Regions from separate parts of the Bacillus sp. BC05(2025) genome, predicted to be linked through region 1. Evidence: riboswitches for the same ligand, from Rfam matches in the RefSeq annotation. Region 1 holds a riboswitch; each other region holds the start of a gene.
What was found. A riboswitch is a leader RNA that binds a small molecule or an ion and turns the genes downstream of it on or off. The one in region 1 is predicted to bind S-adenosylmethionine.
Positions count from the first base shown of each region.

Region 1 (5,023 bases):
GTAACTATTTTATTGATTAGCAAAAACATTTTGGAATATACTCATATTTTGTAGAGTTATACATTTGTATAACTCTGTTTTTTTATTATATTTTAAAAATTAATTAATTTTTAAAATATAAGTCTAGGAATATTTGAATAAATCTAAATTATCGTGTAGAATAATGTTGTAAAATGTAAACGTTTTTCTAAGGGGAGGCTAAAAAGAATGGTAGTAGCATACAAACATGAGCCATTTACAGATTTTTCAGTGGAGGCTAACAAATTAGCGTTTGAAGAAGGTTTAAAGAAAGTAGAATCGTATCTTGGACAAGACTATCCATTAATTATTGGGGGAGAAAAAATCACTACAGAAGACAAAATTGTTTCTGTAAACCCTGCAAATAAAGAGGAACTTGTTGGTCGCGTTTCAAAAGCAAGCCGTGAGTTAGCTGAAAAAGCAATGCAAGTAGCGGATGAAACATTCCAAACTTGGAGAAAATCAAAGCCAGAAATGCGTGCAGACATTTTATTCCGTGCTGCAGCAATCGTTCGTCGCAGAAAACATGAATTCTCTGCTATTCTTGTAAAAGAAGCAGGTAAACCATGGAATGAGGCAGATGCTGATACAGCAGAAGCAATCGACTTTATGGAATATTATGGTCGTCAAATGTTGAAATTAAAAGACGGAATTCCAGTAGAAAGCCGTCCAATTGAATATAATCGTTTCTCTTACATTCCATTAGGAGTAGGTGTTATCATTTCTCCTTGGAACTTCCCATTCGCAATTATGGCAGGTATGACAACAGCGGCTTTAGTTTCTGGTAACACAGTATTACTAAAACCAGCTAGTACAACTCCTGTAGTAGCAGCGAAATTCATGGAAGTATTAGAAGAAGCTGGCTTACCAGCTGGTGTAGTAAACTTCGTACCGGGTAGCGGTTCTGAAGTTGGTGACTACTTAGTAGATCACCCTCGTACACGTTTCATTAGCTTCACTGGGTCTCGTGATGTAGGTATCCGTATTTATGAGCGCGCAGCGAAAGTAAACCCAGGCCAAATTTGGTTAAAACGCGTTATCGCTGAAATGGGCGGTAAAGATACAATCGTTGTTGATAAAGAAGCAGATCTTGAATTAGCAGCTAAATCTATCGTTGCATCAGCATTTGGATTCTCAGGACAAAAATGTTCTGCATGTTCTCGTGCAGTAATCCACGAAGATGTATACGATCACGTATTAAATCGTGCTGTTGAATTAACGAAAGAATTAACAGTTGCTAACCCAGCTGTATTAGGTACAAATATGGGTCCTGTTAATGACCAAGCTGCATTCGATAAAGTAATGAGCTATGTTGCAATTGGTAAAGAAGAAGGTAGAATCTTAGCAGGTGGCGAAGGAGACGATTCTAAAGGCTGGTTCATCCAACCAACAATCGTTGCTGACGTTGCAGAAGATGCTCGCCTAATGAAAGAAGAAATCTTCGGACCAGTAGTAGCATTCTGTAAAGCAAAAGACTTTGACCATGCACTTGCAATTGCAAATAATACAGAATACGGTTTAACAGGAGCAGTTATTTCTAACAACCGTGACCATATTGAAAAAGCACGTGAAGACTTCCACGTAGGTAATTTATACTTCAACCGTGGATGTACTGGTGCAATCGTAGGTTACCAACCATTCGGTGGCTTTAACATGTCTGGTACAGACTCTAAAGCTGGTGGCCCTGACTACTTAGCACTTCACATGCAAGCAAAAACTACTTCTGAAACTTTATAAGAAATAGTAAAAGAGATCTTCGCAGTCTGCGAAGATCTCTTTTTTTTGAAAAAATTATCTATATATGGATCAAGATAGATATCAGTAGAAAAACTAATAAGGTTTACTTCAGTAAAATAAGGTATATTATATTGATTGAATAGATTCTCTTTAAAGACAAGAAAAGTAGGTGAACAAAGTGGGAAAATATCAATTGGATTATAAAGGCCAGGTAGCTGTGGCAAAGTTTCATGAAAAACAGACGCCTGTCAAATTTGATAAAAAGCAGCAAATTGAAAAATTGCGTGCGGAATATTTGAAAAAGAAGCAAAAACAAACAGGAAAATAATAGGGGAGACTAGTTAGTTTGAACGAAAAACGATTTACTATATATTACTAATTGGCGAATAGAACTAGCTAAACCCTATTCATATCGGGATAAACATGTAAATAGAAACAAAACAATGAGAAAAGTTGACTTATTAGTCACATTTTTAGTATTCATTTTAAGGATTTCCTGTATAATACAATTTGAAAGAAAATCTATGGTTTGACAAGAAACACTCCTTTCGGTTTTGCTCACTGAAGGGAGTGTTTTTTTGTAGCTACAAACTCCTCTGTGCTCATTACATTTGCATATACGCCATTTAAACTAGCCAAAATTGTGTTATGAATATAAACGGCTGGTATAGTAGCATTCTTAAAAGAAAGATCTTTTGTAGCACAAGCATCATGTATAACGGTACATTGAAAGCCGAAATCAAAAGCAGCTCTCACGGTAGCATCAATACACATATGAGTCATCATCCCACATATGACGACGTGCTCGATGTTTAAACGTTGTAATTGTTCTAGAAGATCAGTTTCCCGAAAACTATTTGGATAATGTTTGATTATAACGGTTTCATTTCTAAGTGGGCGTACGCTTTTATGAATATGTACACCTTCTGTATTTGGTAGGAAAAAAGTAGCGTCATCTTTTATTGCTACATGTTGGATATGAAAAATAGGTTCATTTCTCGTTCTAAAGAGTTGTAGTAGCTGATTAGCATAGTCGCTTGCTTCTACCGGATTACGTAATTCCATCTTTCCTTGTGGAAAATAATCATTTTGAATATCAACGAGTAAAAGGGCTGTTTTCATATATTTATCTTCCTCCGATTTTATATTCAAATAATGGTATTCAATTAGTAGAGAAGATTATCCTTTTAAAAAATATGCGAGAGGAGAATTTTACATAACTTTAAAAAATACGATTTTCTCATGGAATTTCATCTGAAAATTATAATAAAGAAATAATTGATACTTTTCTAAAAAATGTATTGACTCTTATTATTCTGAGTTCTATAATGAGAATTAATTAAACGACAATTAAATCGATACATTCTTATCCAGAGAGGTGGAGGGACTGGCCCTACGATACCTCAGCAACGGGTTTTTTAATACCGTGCTAACTCCAGCAAGCCTTATAAAGGCTTGGAAGATGAGAAGATGTGAACGAGTACATATAAGTGCTCTCCTTCTTATCTTTATGTTTGATAAGAAGGAGAGCACTTTTTATTTTACCTCGAAAGCTCTACTTCAAGTTTTTACAGCATATAGGAGGGGAAAAAATGATTTCTTTTAACAACGTAAGCAAAGTATATGAATCAGGTGGGCAATCTGTTCATGCGGTGGAGGATGTAACGTTATCGATTGAAAAGGGCGAAATTTTCGGCATTATCGGTTTTAGTGGCGCTGGAAAGAGTACGTTATTACGCTTAGTAAATATGTTAGAGAGACCAACAGCAGGAACGATTTCAATAGATGATAAAGATATTACATCACTATCGACGAAAGAATTACGGAAGCTAAGACAAAGAATAGGGATGATTTTTCAAAGTTTTAATTTATTTAATTCAAGAACAGTGTTTGGGAATATTGCGTATCCATTAAAATTAGCGAAAGTACCAAAGAATGAGATAAAAGAAAGAGTAAATGAACTGCTGAAGTTTGTCGGGTTAGAAGATAAAGCAGACTATTATCCAGAGCAACTATCAGGTGGTCAAAAACAGCGTGTTGGTATTGCTAGGGCACTGGCGACATCACCTGATATCCTTATATGTGATGAGGCAACATCAGCTTTAGATCCAGAAACAACGACAGAAATTTTGAGCTTATTAAAGAAAGTAAATCGAGAATACAATGTAACAATTCTTCTTATTACACATGAAATGCATGTTGTGAAAGAAATTTGTCACCGTGTAGCTGTAATGGAGAAGGGAAAGGTTATTGAAGAAGGAAAACTGTTTGACGTTTTTACACAACCAAAAACAAAGACGACTCAAAACTTTGTACGCTCTATCATTAATGATCATTTACCGGAAAGTGTTCTAGGGAAAATTCAAAATGGTGGACAGATTTATCGCTTAACATTTACTGGCGAAGAGACAGGACAGCCGGTACTATCGTATATCGCGAAAAATTATAACGTCGATGTAAACGTACTGTACGGAAATATTATTGAACTTCAAAATGTGTTATTTGGAAATTTACTTGTAGAACTGCAAGGTGAGCAGAAAGAAATTCAAAAAGCATTACAACATCTAAGACTACAAGTGCAGCTGAAGGAGGTAGAAGCTCATGCGAGTTGATTGGAGTATATTTTGGCCCCGCATAGTAGATGCGACGGGGGATACCCTCTTAATGGTAATTGTAACCTTAATATTCGCTACAATTCTTGGTATACCCCTAGGTTTACTTTTATATGTAACGAGAAAAGGAAACTTTTTAGAAAATAAATGGATCTTTTCTATTCTTAATATCATTATTAATACAATTCGTCCGGTTCCATTCATCATCTTCTTAGTAGCTTTAAGCCCACTAACAAGAAGTGTTATCGGAACGACGATTGGAACAGCAGCAGCAATTTTCCCAATGACGTTAGTTGCATCAATTGGTATTGCTAGAATGGTTGAAACAAATCTTGTTTCAGTTCCAAAGGGGGTCATTGAAGCTGCTCAAGCAATGGGTGCTTCACCATTTAGAATTGTTTTTGAAATTCTTGTACCAGAAGCGTTAGCACCATTAATCTTAGGAGTTACATTTATGACAGTTGGTTTAATTGAATTTTCTGCAGTTGCTGGGCTTGTCGGTGGTGGCGGTCTTGGTGACTTAGCGATGACATATGGTTATCAACGTTTTGATACATCAGTTATGTTCGTAACAGTCGTTTTACTTATTATTCTCGTACAGGTAGCTCAAAATTTAGGAAACTACTTTGCAAAAGTCTTTTTACGCAGATCATAAA
Region 1 is NZ_JBWYRA010000009.1:179,816-184,838, reverse strand. Features, by position in the region: gene ACZ76X_RS23240 (TSUP family transporter) at 1-54, shown strand, start outside; gene pruA (L-glutamate gamma-semialdehyde dehydrogenase) at 208-1,755, shown strand; gene ACZ76X_RS23230 (hypothetical protein) at 1,934-2,083, shown strand; gene ACZ76X_RS23225 (cysteine hydrolase family protein) at 2,314-2,877, opposite strand; SAM riboswitch class I at 3,119-3,224, shown strand; gene ACZ76X_RS23220 (methionine ABC transporter ATP-binding protein) at 3,348-4,367, shown strand; gene ACZ76X_RS23215 (methionine ABC transporter permease) at 4,357-5,022, shown strand.

Region 2 (5,023 bases), on a different contig from region 1:
AGCAACACCAGGAATCGGTTTATTATCTTCTCCCATCGCATATAAACCTTCAAAAACATTTCGCATTACGTTCATGGATTCCCCATCTGTTGCTTTTGCAACATCCATTGTTGGAATTTCTGAAGCGAATGATAAGTTAATTGCCTGTTTATCAGGTGCTTTATCATTTGCTTTCGCTCCGTTTGCGTTATCTTTATTTCCTCCGCAAGCAGTTAGTAATAGACTTGCCCCTAAAACAGATGCAACAACAGGTACAACTTTTTTCTTCATTGTTCGTTCCTCCCTAAATGTGTTGTTCGTAACGTCATAATATCCATGTCTTGAAGCGTAGCTATAGAAGAAGAGAAAACCTATTATATGTATGTGCATATAGGTAATCGGGTGTTCTATATGTATATACATGTAGAACTATAATCTATCGTTATATATTCCAACGTAAAAGACATTATATTTTGATGGTTAAATATTTCGTTTCTTTGATTATTTAGAATATTAACACTGGAAAGAACTATATGTCAATAATAAAAATAGATTGTTAATTTCTTAGAATAATATATTAAAAAAGCAGATTTCCTCATGTTGAGGAATCTGCTTTTCATATGTTTTGCTAAAAAAACAATTGGTGTGGACTCATAATCAGTGGGGATGAAGAAAGCCTCACTAATTAAAGCTTGAACTTATTTTTCAATTTTTGCCCACTTGAAGTTTAATTGACCTGCAAAGTCTACTTGTACAATTCCTTTCACATAAGAACGTTCTAAATAAGATTCACCCTTTTGGTAAAGAGGGGCAATGACAGAGTCTTTAAATAATATTTTCTCGGATGCTAGTAATGCTTCCCAGCGAGCTTTTTCATCACCGGCTAAAGTTGTTTTCACTTTTGCTATTGTTTCATCGAACTCCTTATTAGAGTAATGATCTAAGTTATAAGGGTTATCGGTTGTAAATAGCTCAAGGAATGTAATTGGATCCGCAAAGTCAGGGCTCCAGCCGTCAATTCCAATTTCGTAGTCACCTTTTAATAAAAGTGAAACTTGTTGTTTACGTGGTTGGGGTTTTATCGTCACTGTTAAGCCATCTAAATTCTTTTCTAGTTGTCCTTTTAAGAATTCACCAGTTTTCTTCTCAAGGTCACCGTCACTTGTTAATAGTTCTAACGTTATTTTTTCAGATCCAAGCTCTTGTTTAGCTTTTTTCCATAATTCTTGTGCAGACTTTGTATCAACCTTTGTTAAATCTCCATTTGCAGCACGGAAGTCTGTTCCGTCAGGTCCTTTTGCAAAGTTTTTCGGCACGAGACTAGAGGTTGGTGTAGAGCCATCGTTTAATAACGTATTTACAAAGGATTTTCGATCAATTGTTTGATCGATTGCTTGGCGTGCAGAAACGTTTTGAAGTATTTTGTTTTGTTGATTCATACGTAAAAACTGTACCCCTACGTTTGGACGTTCTTTAAAGTTAGCATCCTTTTTATATTTATCAACGAAGTCAGATGTTAGTTTTATACGGTCTAATTGTTTCGACTCGAATAAATTTACTTCTGTAGACTTTTCTTTTACGATGTTAAAGTTGATTTCTTCTAGTTTGACAGTATCTTTATCCCAATAGGTAGGATTTTTCTTGAATTTAAAGCTTTGTTCGTGCTTCCAATCGCTTAGTGTAAAAGCTCCGTTGTACAAGATTGTATTGTCTTCTAAGGCATACTTATCACCTTGTGCTTTAAAGAATTCCTCGTTAATTGGTAGAAATGTTGGGAACGCTGTTAAGCTAATAAAGTAAGGAACAGGGCGTTCTAATTCTACCTCAAACGTATGGTCATCAATTGCTTTTACACCAAGTTGATCGGCTGGAAGTTCTTTGTTGTTAATTTTTGTTGCATTTTTAATATCAAAGAATAGAAATGCATATTCAGAGGCTGTTGCTGGATCGACAGCTCTTTGCCAAGCGAAGACAAAATCTTTCGCTGTAACAGGAGTGCCATTTGACCATTTTGAATCTCGCAGGTGGAATGTGTATTTTGTTTTATCACCACTTACTTCATGAGATTTTGCAACACCAGGGACAGGTTTGTTACCTTCACCAAGATTATACAAACCTTCAAATACGTTTCTCATTACTTGACCAGAATCAGTATCTGTAGCACGAGCTGTATCCATTGTTCGTATTTCAGTAGGTGAAGATAAGTTTAAAACCTGTTTACTAGGCGCCTCGTCTTTTGCATTTGCTCCACTTGCTTCGTTTTTATAACTACCGCAACCAGTTAATAAAATACTTACTCCTACAACTGATGCAATACCGGGTACAAACTTCTTTTTCATTTGATTTTCCTCCTAAATAATTAAGTTCGGATGATGATGAGGGAAATGAAAAATAAAAAATCCCTCTTTTCATATTGAGAAAGAGGGATTTTTACGTACAAGTTATGCACCCGTATATAAACGAAGTCCCTCATTCTATCTTTCAAGCATAAAGCTTGCAGGAAGTGGCACAGTATTCAAAATGAACCTGTTGCCGAGGTTTCAAAGGGCCAGTCCCTCCACCTCTCTTGATACAATGAGTAAACGAATAAACTTTATTAATTTTTGTGTTTCTTTGATAATTCAAAATCTTACACCTTTGATAATAAAGTGTCAACCGGATGGAATATAGTTTAAATTTTCAGTTTTATTGAACGGAAAAACCACTGCATATGGCAGTGGTTTTTCTATTAGAAGTTAAAGTTATCTGGATCTGGACCAACGCGACGATCTTCATTTAGAGCTTGAATTGCTTTCATGTCATCAGCACTTAATTCAAAATCAAATATATTTGCATTTTCAATAATGCGATGTTCTTTAATAGATTTAGGGATTGTTACAACTTCATTTTGTAAATCCCAGCGTAAAATAATTTGTGCAGTTGATTTATTATGTTTTGTTGCAATGTCTTGTAATGTTGGGTTGTCTAGCAGTTGGCCTTGCATTAATGGTGACCAAGCTTCAAGTTGGATGTTATGTTCTTTACAGAAAGCATGCAGCTCTTCTTGTGCTAAACGTGGATGATATTCCACTTGGTTGACCATTGGCTTAATTTCAGCAATTTCAAATACGTCTTGTAAGTGGTGAATATGGAAATTACTCACACCGATAGCGCGAACACGGCCATCTTTATAAAGTTTTTCTAATGCTTTCCATGATTCGGTATATTTCCCTTTTACAGGCCAATGTACTAAATATAAATCTAAATATTCTAGACCTAATTTCTCTAATGTAGTTTCAAATGCTTGAAGTGTTGTTTCATATCCTTGATCGCTATTCCATACTTTTGATGTAATAAATAATTCTTCACGTGAAACACCTGATTCACGGATCGCTTGTCCAACGCCTTCTTCGTTTTGATAAATTGCTGCAGTATCAATGCTGCGGTAGCCATTTTTAATTGCTGCTTTTACAGATTCAATTACTTCTGAACCATCTTCTACTTTAAAAACACCTAAACCGAACCAAGGCATTTTTACACCGTTATGTAATGTTGTATAGTCTTTTAAACTTGTTAAACTCATATTAGTTCCCCCTAGCTTTTTTGTTTGTTGCTTCTACTGCTTTTTGAATTGCCTCTGAAAAATTATATTCATATAAAGCTTTGAGACCTTCAGCTGTGGAACCACCTGGTGTTGTTACTTGTTCGCGGAGATTAGCTGGGTCTTGTGTTTGTTCAAGCATAGAAGCAGAGCCAGAAATCATTTGAATGACAAGGTGTTTGGCAGTGGCTTCATCGACTCCATAACTTTTTGTTGCTTCAATTAGGCTTTCAGCAAAGTAATAAAGGAAAGCTGGTGCACTTCCAGTAACAGCAGTAAGCTGATGAACTTCTTCCTCAGTGCAAAGTTGTGAAGTACCAATGCCTCTTAAAAGCAGTTGCAAGGTTTCCTGATGCATCTCGGTTACTGATTGTCCCGTTGTATATAAGGAGATAGACTTTCCAATTTCAGCAGCTGTATTTGGCATAATCCAAGCAACTGGTGTCCCCCCGGGAAGTCTCTCTTCTAAATAAGATGGACCAATACCAGCAGCTACCGTTACGACAAGTTGATTGGATAGTAACGGAGATAATTCTGCTAATAATTCTTCATGTGCAGAAGGCGGCATTGCTAAAACAATCGTATCAACAGATGTAACATGCTGCTTCCAATCTGTTGTAGTAGACACATTATATTGCCCTTGTAATTGCTTTAGCTTTTCTACGTTGCTTCGGTTAGAAATAATAATTTCTTCGATGTATTCTTTGCTTGTTTTAAGTAATCCGGAAAATATAGCTTCTGCCATACGACCAGCACCAATAAATAAAATTCGATGTTTAGTTAGCATATCCTCTATTCCTTTCTAGTGGAGATATGTTATAAAAAACGATACCATTTTTAAGAGAATTTTGTAAAAAGAAAAGACTTCCCGTAGGTGGAATGGATAACAAAAATCAGGGAAATCATGGTAAGTGTAAGGGCTATTCCTTATACTGGTGATAGGGAATTTATTATACATCTGGGGAGAGATGATCATGATTAGAAGTCCGCTTTTTTTAGTTGTTTCTAGTATCATTTGCGTATTGGTTGGATTTTATATTCAATCGAGTTATATTGAAATTTTTGCATCGGTTATGGGGATTATTAATGTTTGGTTATTAGCGAGGGAAAAGGTATCTAATTTTTTGTTTGGCATGATTACGGTTGCGGTATTTCTATATATTTTCATTACACAAGGTTTATATGCAATGGCAGTATTAGCAGCCTTTCAATTTATATTTAATGTATATGGTTGGTATCATTGGATTGCATGTAGTGGGGAGGAAGAGGTAAAAGCAACAGTTCGTTTAAATATAAAAGGGTGGACGATTTATATACTCTTCATGTTAGTTGCTTGGATTGGTTGGGGCTATTATCAAATCCGTTATTTAGAATCAACAAGCCCATATTTAGACGCTTTAAATGCTGTACTAGGATTAGTAGCTCAATTTATGTTAAGTCGAAAAATTTTAGAGAACTGGTATT
Region 2 is NZ_JBWYRA010000016.1:48,017-53,039, reverse strand. Features, by position in the region: gene ACZ76X_RS27365 (peptide ABC transporter substrate-binding protein) at 1-270, opposite strand, end outside; gene ACZ76X_RS27360 (peptide ABC transporter substrate-binding protein) at 678-2,318, opposite strand; SAM riboswitch class I at 2,451-2,555, opposite strand; gene ACZ76X_RS27355 (aldo/keto reductase) at 2,708-3,541, opposite strand; gene proC (pyrroline-5-carboxylate reductase) at 3,543-4,346, opposite strand; gene pnuC (nicotinamide riboside transporter PnuC) at 4,534-5,023, shown strand, end outside.
Region 2: another riboswitch for S-adenosylmethionine. It lies ahead of ACZ76X_RS27360 (peptide ABC transporter substrate-binding protein); the one in region 1 lies ahead of ACZ76X_RS23220 (methionine ABC transporter ATP-binding protein).

Region 3 (5,023 bases), on a different contig from region 1:
TGTTCCAAATGCTTCGTCGCTTCATACACTTCTTCAATTAACGCAATATCATAAATTGGCTGCGTTAAGAAATATTCTGCTCCAGCATCTATTTTCCGTTCCATTCGCTTAACCGCTGCTTTTAAATGTCTTACATGCGGATTAAACGCACCTCCTACTGAAAACCTTGTTGCTGGACCTATTGATTTCCCTAAAATGGAGCGCCCATCGTTCATTTCTTTAATCATTTTAATGAGCTCAATAGAGGACAAATCATATACAGAAGTGGCACCTGGAAAATCACCAACGCGTGCTGGATCACCAGTTAAAGCTAACACTTCTTCCATGCCTAACGCTGATAATCCTAGTAAATGAGATTGTAATCCGATGACGTTATGGTCTCTACACGTTAAGTGCGTCAATACCGGAATATCGTGTTTCGTTAATAATGCACCCATTGCCATATTCGAAACGCGAGGCGATGCTAATGAATTATCTGCTAGAGTAATAGCATCTGCTCCAGCTCTTTTCAATGCCCTTGCGCCTTCAAAAAAACGCTGTGTATCTAACGTTTTCGGTGGATCTAATTCCACTACTACTGTCGTTTGTTTTTTTGCTTTCTCTGCTAAAGTAACATGCGCTTTTGAACGTTTCTCATGTGTATGAACTACTTTCGGTCTTTGAATTGTATCCTTCTCTATTACAGGCGTAACGTGTAAAGCAGCACGTTTCATACTTTCAATATGTTCTGGTGTAGTGCCACAACAACCACCTAATAATCGAATACCTTGTTCAATAAATTTCGGTGTCATCGCTTCGAAATAAGCTGGACTTCCCTCATATACGTAACGTCCCTCCACATAATTCGGGAGACCTGCATTGGGATATGCTGACAAATAACCATTTTGCGGGATCGATATCATTTTAAAAGCTTCCGTCATATGAAGTGGCCCTAGTTGACAGTTCAATCCAACAACATTTGCACCATAATCTAAAAGCTGTTTTAATATTTCATTTACATCATTTCCATTTTGAGTCGTACCTGCCTCATGTAACGCTAATTGAGCTACAATTGGAATATTCGTTTGTTTTCGTAACACCTGAACAGCATGAAGTAATTCAAACTCATCATAGAAAGTCTCTAATAGTAATCCATCAACCTGTTCTTCTAGTAAAGCACTTGCCTGCTCAAGTAGCATAAATTCTCTTTCCATATCAGTTGTCGTAACAGCTCCGATATGTTTCATACCACCGATTGTTCCTAAAATGGCATTTCTGTCTGTAACAGATGCTTTCGCCAGTTTGACTGCCGCTCTATTAATTTCAGTAACTTGATTTTCTAAACCATACATACGTAATTTCGCTTCATTTGCTCCGTACGTATTTGTTTGAATTACATCTGCCCCAGCAGCTACATATTGCTTATGAATCGATATAATTAAATCTGGATCAGATATATTCAATTCTTCAAAACTACTTTGCAAGCCATGTGAATGTAATAACGTTCCAACCGCACCATCACCTATTACAATTCCTTTTGATAATAAATCTAGTAATTTCACCAATCTCCCTCATTTCTATCAATATAAAAACCCCCTCTTCACTTTGAAGAGGGGGACATAATCGATCCTCCTCTTATTATGCAAAACACTCGTTTTGCAGGTATTAGCACCGTTTCAAACATTTCGTTTGAAGGTTGCCGGGTTTCACAGGGCCTTTCCCTCCACCGCTCTCAATAAGAGTTTGTCTTTATTATTTTATTTATGTAGCTAAAAGGAAATGCGTTCCCCTTTTAACAATGTTTGTTAATTTTTTAATAAATTTAGCACGCACAAATGCAAAAGTCAATGACACTTGCGGAAAAATAAAAATTATTTAAAATAAAGTTGCAATTCAATTATCTTTTGTTGTAAAGTTAAAAACATAATAAAATTTCATACAAACATTCTTATCTAGAGAGGTAGAGGGACTGGCCCTATGACGCCTCAGCAACCATTAACATTTGTTAATAAGGTGCTAATTCCAGCAAATTGTGAAAGATTTGACAGATGAGAAGAAGACTCTATTCAAACCGAAAGCCTTCTTCTTAGAAGGCTTTTTTTATTTTACCCCGCTATTTGAGGGCAGTAAGATTCCCAACTCAAAATTCAGCTGGAACAAAGAAGTTAGGTGGGGATCAACTGCCCGTAAAAGCCCGATTGGTGAGAGCTGATAATCAGTGGGGATGAATCCCTCACTGATTAAAGTTTCACTTTACATTCACTTAATTGTTAATTTAAAAAGGAGGAATTTTCACATGTCAACTATTGAAACAAAACTAGCACAAATCGGAAACCGAAGCGAAACTACAACAGGGACTGTTAATCCACCTGTTTATTTTTCAACTGCTTATCGTCACGAAGGAATTGGTAAATCGACTGGCTTTGACTATTCACGAACTGGCAATCCAACTCGCGGCCTGTTAGAGCAGGCAATTGCAGACTTAGAACACGGTGAACAAGGATATGCCTGTAGTTCAGGGATGGCAGCTGTTCTCCTCGTCCTGTCCCTATTCCGTTCTGGAGACGAACTTATTGTATCCGAAGATTTATACGGGGGCACTTATCGATTATTTTCTGAGCACGAAAAAAAGTGGAACGTTCGATGTAGATACGTAAATACACAGTCTATTAAACAAATTGAGCAAGCTATCACAACTGAAACGAAAGCTATTTTCATAGAAACTCCAACTAATCCATTAATGCAAGTTACTGATATTGCTGCTGTCGCAACTGTAGCGAAAAGACACGGACTACTTCTTATCGTAGACAACACATTCTACACGCCTTATATACAGCAGCCATTAACAGAAGGCGCGGACATTGTAATTCATAGCGCAACGAAATATTTAGGAGGACATAACGATGTACTAAGCGGACTTGTCGTTGCAAAGGGAAAGGAACTTTGTGAGGAAATCGCTCATTATCATAATGCATCAGGCGCGGTATTAAGCCCATTTGATTCATGGCTATTAATTCGTGGTATGAAAACGTTAGCGCTTCGCATGAGACAACATGAAGAAAATGCAAAAGCAGTTGTCGCTTATTTAAATGATGAAGACGGTGTGACAGATGTATTTTACCCTGGAAGAGGCGGCATGATCTCATTTCGTCTAAAAGATGAAACGTGGATTAATCCATTCCTACAATCTTTATCCTTAATTACATTTGCTGAAAGTCTCGGTGGTGTTGAAAGTTTAATGACATATCCGGCAACACAAACACACGCTGATATTCCTGAAGAAATTAGAACAGCAAACGGTGTATGTAATCGTCTTCTTCGATTTTCTGTCGGTATTGAAAATAGTAACGATTTAATTCAAGACTTACAGCAAGCCATTAAACTTGTGAAAGAAGGTGTAAGAATATGAGTTATTCTATAGATACACTTTTACTACACAACCAATATAAACATGACTCACAAACAGGAGCTGTTAACGTTCCCATTTATAATACATCAACATTCCACCAATTTGATGTAGATACGTTCGGGAAATATGACTATAGTCGATCTGGTAATCCAACTCGCGAAGCGCTTGAAGATATTATCGCTTTATTAGAAGGCGGAACAAAAGGGTTTGCATTCGCATCAGGAATTGCAGCGATTTCTACTGCATTCCTCCTCCTTTCACAAGGTGATCACGTACTCATTTCAGAAGACGTATACGGAGGGACTTATCGAATGATAACTGAAGTTCTCTCTCGTTACGGTGTGTCACATACATTTGTTGATATGACCAATTTAGAAGAAATAAAACAAAACATTAAGCCAAATACAAAGCTTTTTTATGTGGAAACACCCTCTAACCCACTTTTAAAAGTGACAGATATTCGTGCTGTTTCTAAACTTGCAAAATCTATTGACGCCCTTACTTTTGTTGATAATACATTTTTGACACCACTATTCCAGAAACCACTTGACCTTGGCGCCGATGTCGTTCTTCATAGTGCCACAAAATTCATTGCCGGTCATAGTGATGTTACTGCAGGATTAGCGGTTGTAAAAGATGCCGAACTCGCTCAAAAACTTGGATTTTTACAAAATGCATTCGGCGCTATTTTAGGTCCGCAAGATTGTTCTCTCGTACTTCGCGGTCTAAAAACATTGCATGTACGTCTTGAGCACTCAGCTACTAACGCCAATAAAATTGCACACTATTTACAAGAGCACAATAAAGTTCAAAACGTCTATTATCCTGGCTTACAAACACATCTGGGATTTAATATTCAACAATCTCAAGCTACATCAGCCGGAGCTGTCCTATCTTTCACTTTACAATCAGAAGACGCACTCCGCCAATTTTTATCAAAAGTTAAATTACCTGTCTTTGCAGTTAGTTTAGGAGCTGTCGAATCAATCCTTTCCTACCCAGCTAAAATGTCACATGCAGCACTATCGCAAGAAGCTCGTGATGAAAGAGGGATTTCGAATTCATTACTTCGGTTATCCGTCGGCCTTGAAAATGTTGGCGATTTAATATCCGATTTTGAAAATGCCCTTTCTTATGTAGAAGAACCTGTAAATGCATAGAGAGAAAAGAAGATATGAAATGAAGCTTTCATATCTTTTTTTATGCTGTTTCGTATAGTTCATAAAAAAACAAAAGAGCACCATCTATTTTCAAGCAATAAATTAATTGATATATTAAAAAATAAAAAGGGGCAAAAATAATGGATACTTGTGCAGATGTCTTAATCGTTATCGATTTACAAAATGGAGTATGTTATAGCGAAGAACATTTATTTGACTTACAAAACTTACTTACAAAAGTAAATAAAAGAATTTCTTCATACAGAGAATCAAATAAACCAATTCTTTTCGTTCAACATTGTGATGATGATTTAGTACCTGAAAAAGAACTTTGGGCTATTCATGGTGATTTAGATGTTCAAGAACGAGATTTTTTTGTAAGAAAAACACATGCCAATTCATTTTATAAGACAAACTTAAAAGAGGTTTTAGATCAATTATCTGTCCATCGTATTGAATTTTGTGGTGCCCAAAC
Region 3 is NZ_JBWYRA010000003.1:155,585-160,607, reverse strand. Features, by position in the region: gene ACZ76X_RS11470 (bifunctional homocysteine S-methyltransferase/methylenetetrahydrofolate reductase) at 1-1,541, opposite strand, end outside; SAM riboswitch class I at 1,612-1,721, opposite strand; SAM riboswitch class I at 1,925-2,034, shown strand; gene metI (cystathionine gamma-synthase/O-acetylhomoserine thiolyase) at 2,276-3,388, shown strand; gene metC (cystathionine beta-lyase) at 3,385-4,548, shown strand; partial or broken gene ACZ76X_RS11455 (cysteine hydrolase family protein) at 4,689-5,023, shown strand, end outside.
Region 3: another riboswitch for S-adenosylmethionine. It lies ahead of ACZ76X_RS11470 (bifunctional homocysteine S-methyltransferase/methylenetetrahydrofolate reductase); the one in region 1 lies ahead of ACZ76X_RS23220 (methionine ABC transporter ATP-binding protein).

Region 4 (5,023 bases), on a different contig from region 1:
TTTTAATCCTTTTTCAATCTTCTTGCAACACCGTTACCTAAAGACTGTAGCCCTTGAACGAGGATAATTAAAATAAAGACGGTTGCATACATTACTTCCGGTTCGTAGCGTAAATGTCCGAATCGATATGCTAAATCACCAAGACCACCAGCACCTACAAGCCCAGCCATTGCTGTTGCGCCAATTAAGCCAATTGTTGCGATTGTTAACCCAAGTACAAGGGAGGGACGAGCTTCTTTCACCATAACGTGCCAAATGATTTTTATAGTAGAAACGCCCATTGCTTGGTAAGCTTCAATAACACCACGATCGACTTCTAATAATGCTGTCTCCATCAATCTTGCGATATAGGGAGCAGTGAAGACGACAAGCGGTACGATGACACCTTGAACACCAATGGACGTTCCCATTAGAAACTTTGTAAAAGGTAAAATAAAGAATAGTAGAATGATGAATGGAAGAGAGCGAATGATATTAATAATTGTATTAAGGATTGGATAAATAATTTTATTTTCGTGTTGCCCACCAGGTCTTGTTAAAACAAGTGTGACGCCAAGTGGTAGTGCAATAAGGATAGAGATGAATAGTGAAATAGATGTCATTTGAAATGTTTGAATAGTTGCTTCCCATATGACTTTACCCCATTCATCCAAAAAGGACTTGTTTTCCATAATCCGTTCTACCTCCTTCTACGATGATTCCTTGTTCTTGTAAAAATGATAAAGCACGGTTGATTTCATTTTGTTCCCCTTGCATATGAATGACAAGTTTCCCGTAAGCTTCATGTTTTAATTGAGTAATATTGCCGGATAAAATATTCGGATATACTTGGAATCGTTTTGTAGCGACAGCTAATGCTGGTTCTCCTGAAGAATTTCCTATAAAAGAAAGAGTTACAATTTCACCAGTAGTTTGAAGTTCTTTTTGTACTTCTTCTGGAATCTTCGCTGCAAATGCACTATTCACAAATTTTTTCGTTGTTGCATGTTGTGGGTTTGTGAATATGTCCTTCACAGTCCCGCTTTCCACTACTGCTCCATGTTCCATAACAGCAACTTGGTCACATATACGCTGGATGACATTCATTTCATGTGTAATTAATAAAATTGTGATCCCGATTTCTTCATTAATCTTTAATAATAGGTCAAGAATAGAATCCGTTGTTTCTGGATCTAAAGCGCTCGTTGCTTCGTCGCTTAATAACACTTCTGGTTCATGTGATAGTGCACGTGCAATGGCAACACGTTGTTTCTGGCCACCAGAAAGTTCACTCGGATAGGCATCTTTTCGGTTGAAAAGATCGACAATACGTAAATACTTTTCTACTCTTTTTTCAATTTCTACTTTTGGAATGCCAGCAAGACGTAACGGTAATGCGATATTTTCATAAACAGTCACTGTTTTAAGTAAATTGAATCCTTGAAAAATCATCCCGATTTTTTGTCGCGCTTTTGCTAGTTCTTTTGTTGATAAAGTTGTTAAGTCTTGGTCGTTTACAATGATATTTCCTGTCGTTGGTTTTTCTAATAAATTGACACATCGAATTAATGTACTTTTACCAGCGCCACTATAGCCAATGATTCCAAATACTTCCCCCTTTTTTACTTGAAGGGAAGTAGACTTAAGAGCTTCCACATTCCCTTTTTTTGTTGTAAATACTTTGGATACATTTTTTAATTCAATCATTATCGTCAGCTCCTACCAAGATGGTAAAGCAGAACCATCAAATTTTTTCTCGATAAATTCTTTTACTTCTTTAGATTGATAAGCTTTCTTTAATTTATTTACAACAGCATCATCTTTATTTTCAGTACGAACAACGACCCAGTTCACATATGGTGAATCTTTTCCTTCGCAGAAGATAGAATCTTTCGCAGGGTTTAATTTTGCACCTAATGCAAAGTTTGTATTAATTGCAGCTGCTTTTACTTCACTTAGCTGAGTCGGTAATTGAGATGCTTCTAATTCAACAATCTTTAAATTTTTTGGATTTTCAATTACATCTTTTGCAGTCGCTTTTTCTGTAGCCTTTGGATCAACTTTTAAAACTCCAGCTTTTTCAAATAATTTTAAAGCTCGAAGTTCATTCGTTGGATCATTTGGTACAGCGATCGCATCGCCATCTTTTAAGTCTTTTACATCTTTTATGCCTTTAGAATATATGCCCATAGGGAATGTTACTGTTGAGAATACTTCTGTTAATTTCATATTACGTTCAGATTTAAATGTGTCTAAATATGATTTCGTTTGATAGCTATTTACATCAAGGCTTTTTTCATCTAAAGACACGTTCGGTGCTACATAATCATTAAATACTTTTACATCAATTTCGAGTCCGTCTTTTGCTGCCACTTCTTTTACCTTTTCAAAAATTTGTTCATGTGGCCCCCCAGTTACACCGACAGTAATCTTTTTCTCATCTAACGCCTTCGCCTCTTTATCTGAACCTGCGCTGCATGCGCCTAATAATAGTACTGCCCCGCTTACAATGCTTAATAATACTTTCTTCATCTATAATTCCCCCTTCATATACGTTCCAAAATAAAAAGCACCTCTCAAAAATAAGAGAGGTGCCGAATAGACAAAATAGGTTCCCCTCTTATCTTCCAAAACGAAAACTCGTTTTGCAGGAATTAGCACCTTAGCTTATACGTTATAAGCTCGGTTGCCGGGCATCATCGGGCCAGTCCCTCCGCCACTCTTGATAAGAGTATGTGTATGTAGTTTTTTAATATGGTACTAATAGTAAATCTTACAAAAAGAATTGTCAATGTTATTTTCTGAATATATTTTATTTTAAGGTAATCGAAACGTTCCCCTTTTTATGTCCCATTTCCACATACATATGAGCTTCAGCAATTTCTTCTAATCGGTAGGTTCTATCAATAACAGGTTTTAAATGTTCTGTTTCAGTTAGTTTTTTTAGTAGAATCATATCCTCTTTACTTACTTTTGCCATCATTCCATTAACAGATACATATTTTCCATTGGGTGTTAATGTATTTGTACAAAGGGATTTTTTATACTTCCCAACTGCATCAAAGATAATATCGTAGTGCTCGCGCCGCTTAGTAAAATCTTCTTCTGTATAATCAATTACTTTATCAGCTCCTAAAGATTGAACGAGTTCAAAATTTGAATTACTACAAACAGCCGTAACAGTCGCACCGAAATATTTAGCAAGTTGTACAGCAGCTGTTCCTACTGATCCAGAGGCACCATATATGAGAACTTGTTGCCCTTTTTTAATCCGGCCCTTTCTCAGAAAATGTAACGCTGAAGTTCCACCAAAAGGAATAACTGCTGCTTCTTCATACGTCACATTGGTAGGCTTTAATGTTATTAATCCACTTTCATGCACGCATGTGTATTCGGCATAACCACCAAGATTTAGTTCTGTTAATGAAAAAACTTGATCCCCTTTTTTAAATTGAGTTACATCTAATCCAATTTCCTCAATTTCTCCAGATAATTCTACACCAAGTATAGGGTTTCTCGGTTTTCTGAAACCTAATATAATCCGCATAGGAATCCAAAATAAGGGGGGACTATTAAAACCGCGTATTCTACAATCTCCAGTTGATACACTGGTTGCGTGAATTTTAATTAATACTTCGTTCTTTTTAGGAGTAGGTTTCTCTATATTTTGAAGTTGAAGAACGTTAGGTGGTCCATACTTTGTGCAAATGATCGCCTTCATAATGACCTCCTGAAATGAATTGTTGTTATTTACATCATATTTAAAGTCTTCATTAAACATGTCGCTATATAGCAAATATAGATTGAAAATTATATAGATTTCATAGGAAAAGAGGTGATATTATTTTGGGAAAGGGGGCGACATTATGAAAAAAATTATTTTTGTTTCAAGTTTAGTACTTGCAATCAGTCTAGGGGTAGGGTGTAGTAATGAGAAAACAGCAAAGACGGATGAACCGAAAAAAGAAGCCGTGCAAAAAGAAAAGGAATTAGCAGCGAAGGATGTTTTCAAGAAAACGAACGAAGCTTTTAAAAATGAAGAACATGTAACGATGACATATGATGTAGGGATAAAAGCTGAAGGAACAGAGATGGATATATTAAAGGCTAAGATGCAATTAGAGCCAAAGACAAAGAATTCTCGTTCTGAAATGAATATTTCTGGTACAGATGTTGTAGTGTATACTGTGGATGGTAAAGTTGCTGGTGAGGTGAAAAACCCTAATACAGGAGAAGTTATAACCGTGCCAGAGGAGCAATTAAACGCTGGTGGAATGAAGGCGACTCAAGATATTATAGATAAGTTAGAAGTACCAGAAGTAGTTTTAGATAAAATGAAGATGGAGAAAAGCGGAGATAAATATAAACTGAAATTTACATTAAAAGGGCAAGAAACAGAAAGTATGTTAACTAGCATGGATGAAACGCAGAAGAAAATGTTACAAGCACAAAATGCGAAGATAGAAGAAGTGGATGCAGAATATATCATTACAAAAGATTTTAAATATGAATCAGCAAAGATAGATATGATTATGAGTAGTAATGGCAAGGATAAAGCACACATTATTACGAATGCAAAATATACGTCGTACGAAAAGTTTGATCCAATACAATTGCCGGCAGCAAAGTAACAGTTTTGATAAGGGGGAACCTAAAATAAGGTACCCTCTTTTTTGTATACTTTCTTCATAGGAAAATAGGTACAATATGAAGAGGAAAAGATGTAGAAGAGGAGAGTGTCATTTGAAAAAAAGAAAGATAGCAGTGGTTATTATGGCTTATACAGTGTTGCTTGCGACATCTGTAAATACATATAAAGAACAACTAAATCATCCGATTATGAGTGATGTAGGAAAGTTGCTTCCAACGAAAATTAAACGTGTTGAAAATGCTGAGGATGAAAGTTCATTAAAACAGGTTGTGCGAGATGCAAATGTTTCTGGGGAGAAAATTTCTATTGCTGGTATGCAACATAGCCAAGGCGGACAGACATATTATCCGAACGGTACGATGCTTGATATGAAAGGGTACAATGAAATATTAG
Region 4 is NZ_JBWYRA010000016.1:68,596-73,618, reverse strand. Features, by position in the region: gene ACZ76X_RS27470 (methionine ABC transporter permease) at 3-671, opposite strand; gene ACZ76X_RS27465 (methionine ABC transporter ATP-binding protein) at 646-1,686, opposite strand; gene ACZ76X_RS27460 (MetQ/NlpA family ABC transporter substrate-binding protein) at 1,699-2,511, opposite strand; SAM riboswitch class I at 2,597-2,711, opposite strand; gene ACZ76X_RS27455 (NAD(P)-dependent alcohol dehydrogenase) at 2,792-3,700, opposite strand; gene ACZ76X_RS27450 (hypothetical protein) at 3,846-4,610, shown strand; gene ACZ76X_RS27445 (FAD-binding protein) at 4,723-5,023, shown strand, end outside.
Region 4: another riboswitch for S-adenosylmethionine. It lies ahead of ACZ76X_RS27460 (MetQ/NlpA family ABC transporter substrate-binding protein); the one in region 1 lies ahead of ACZ76X_RS23220 (methionine ABC transporter ATP-binding protein).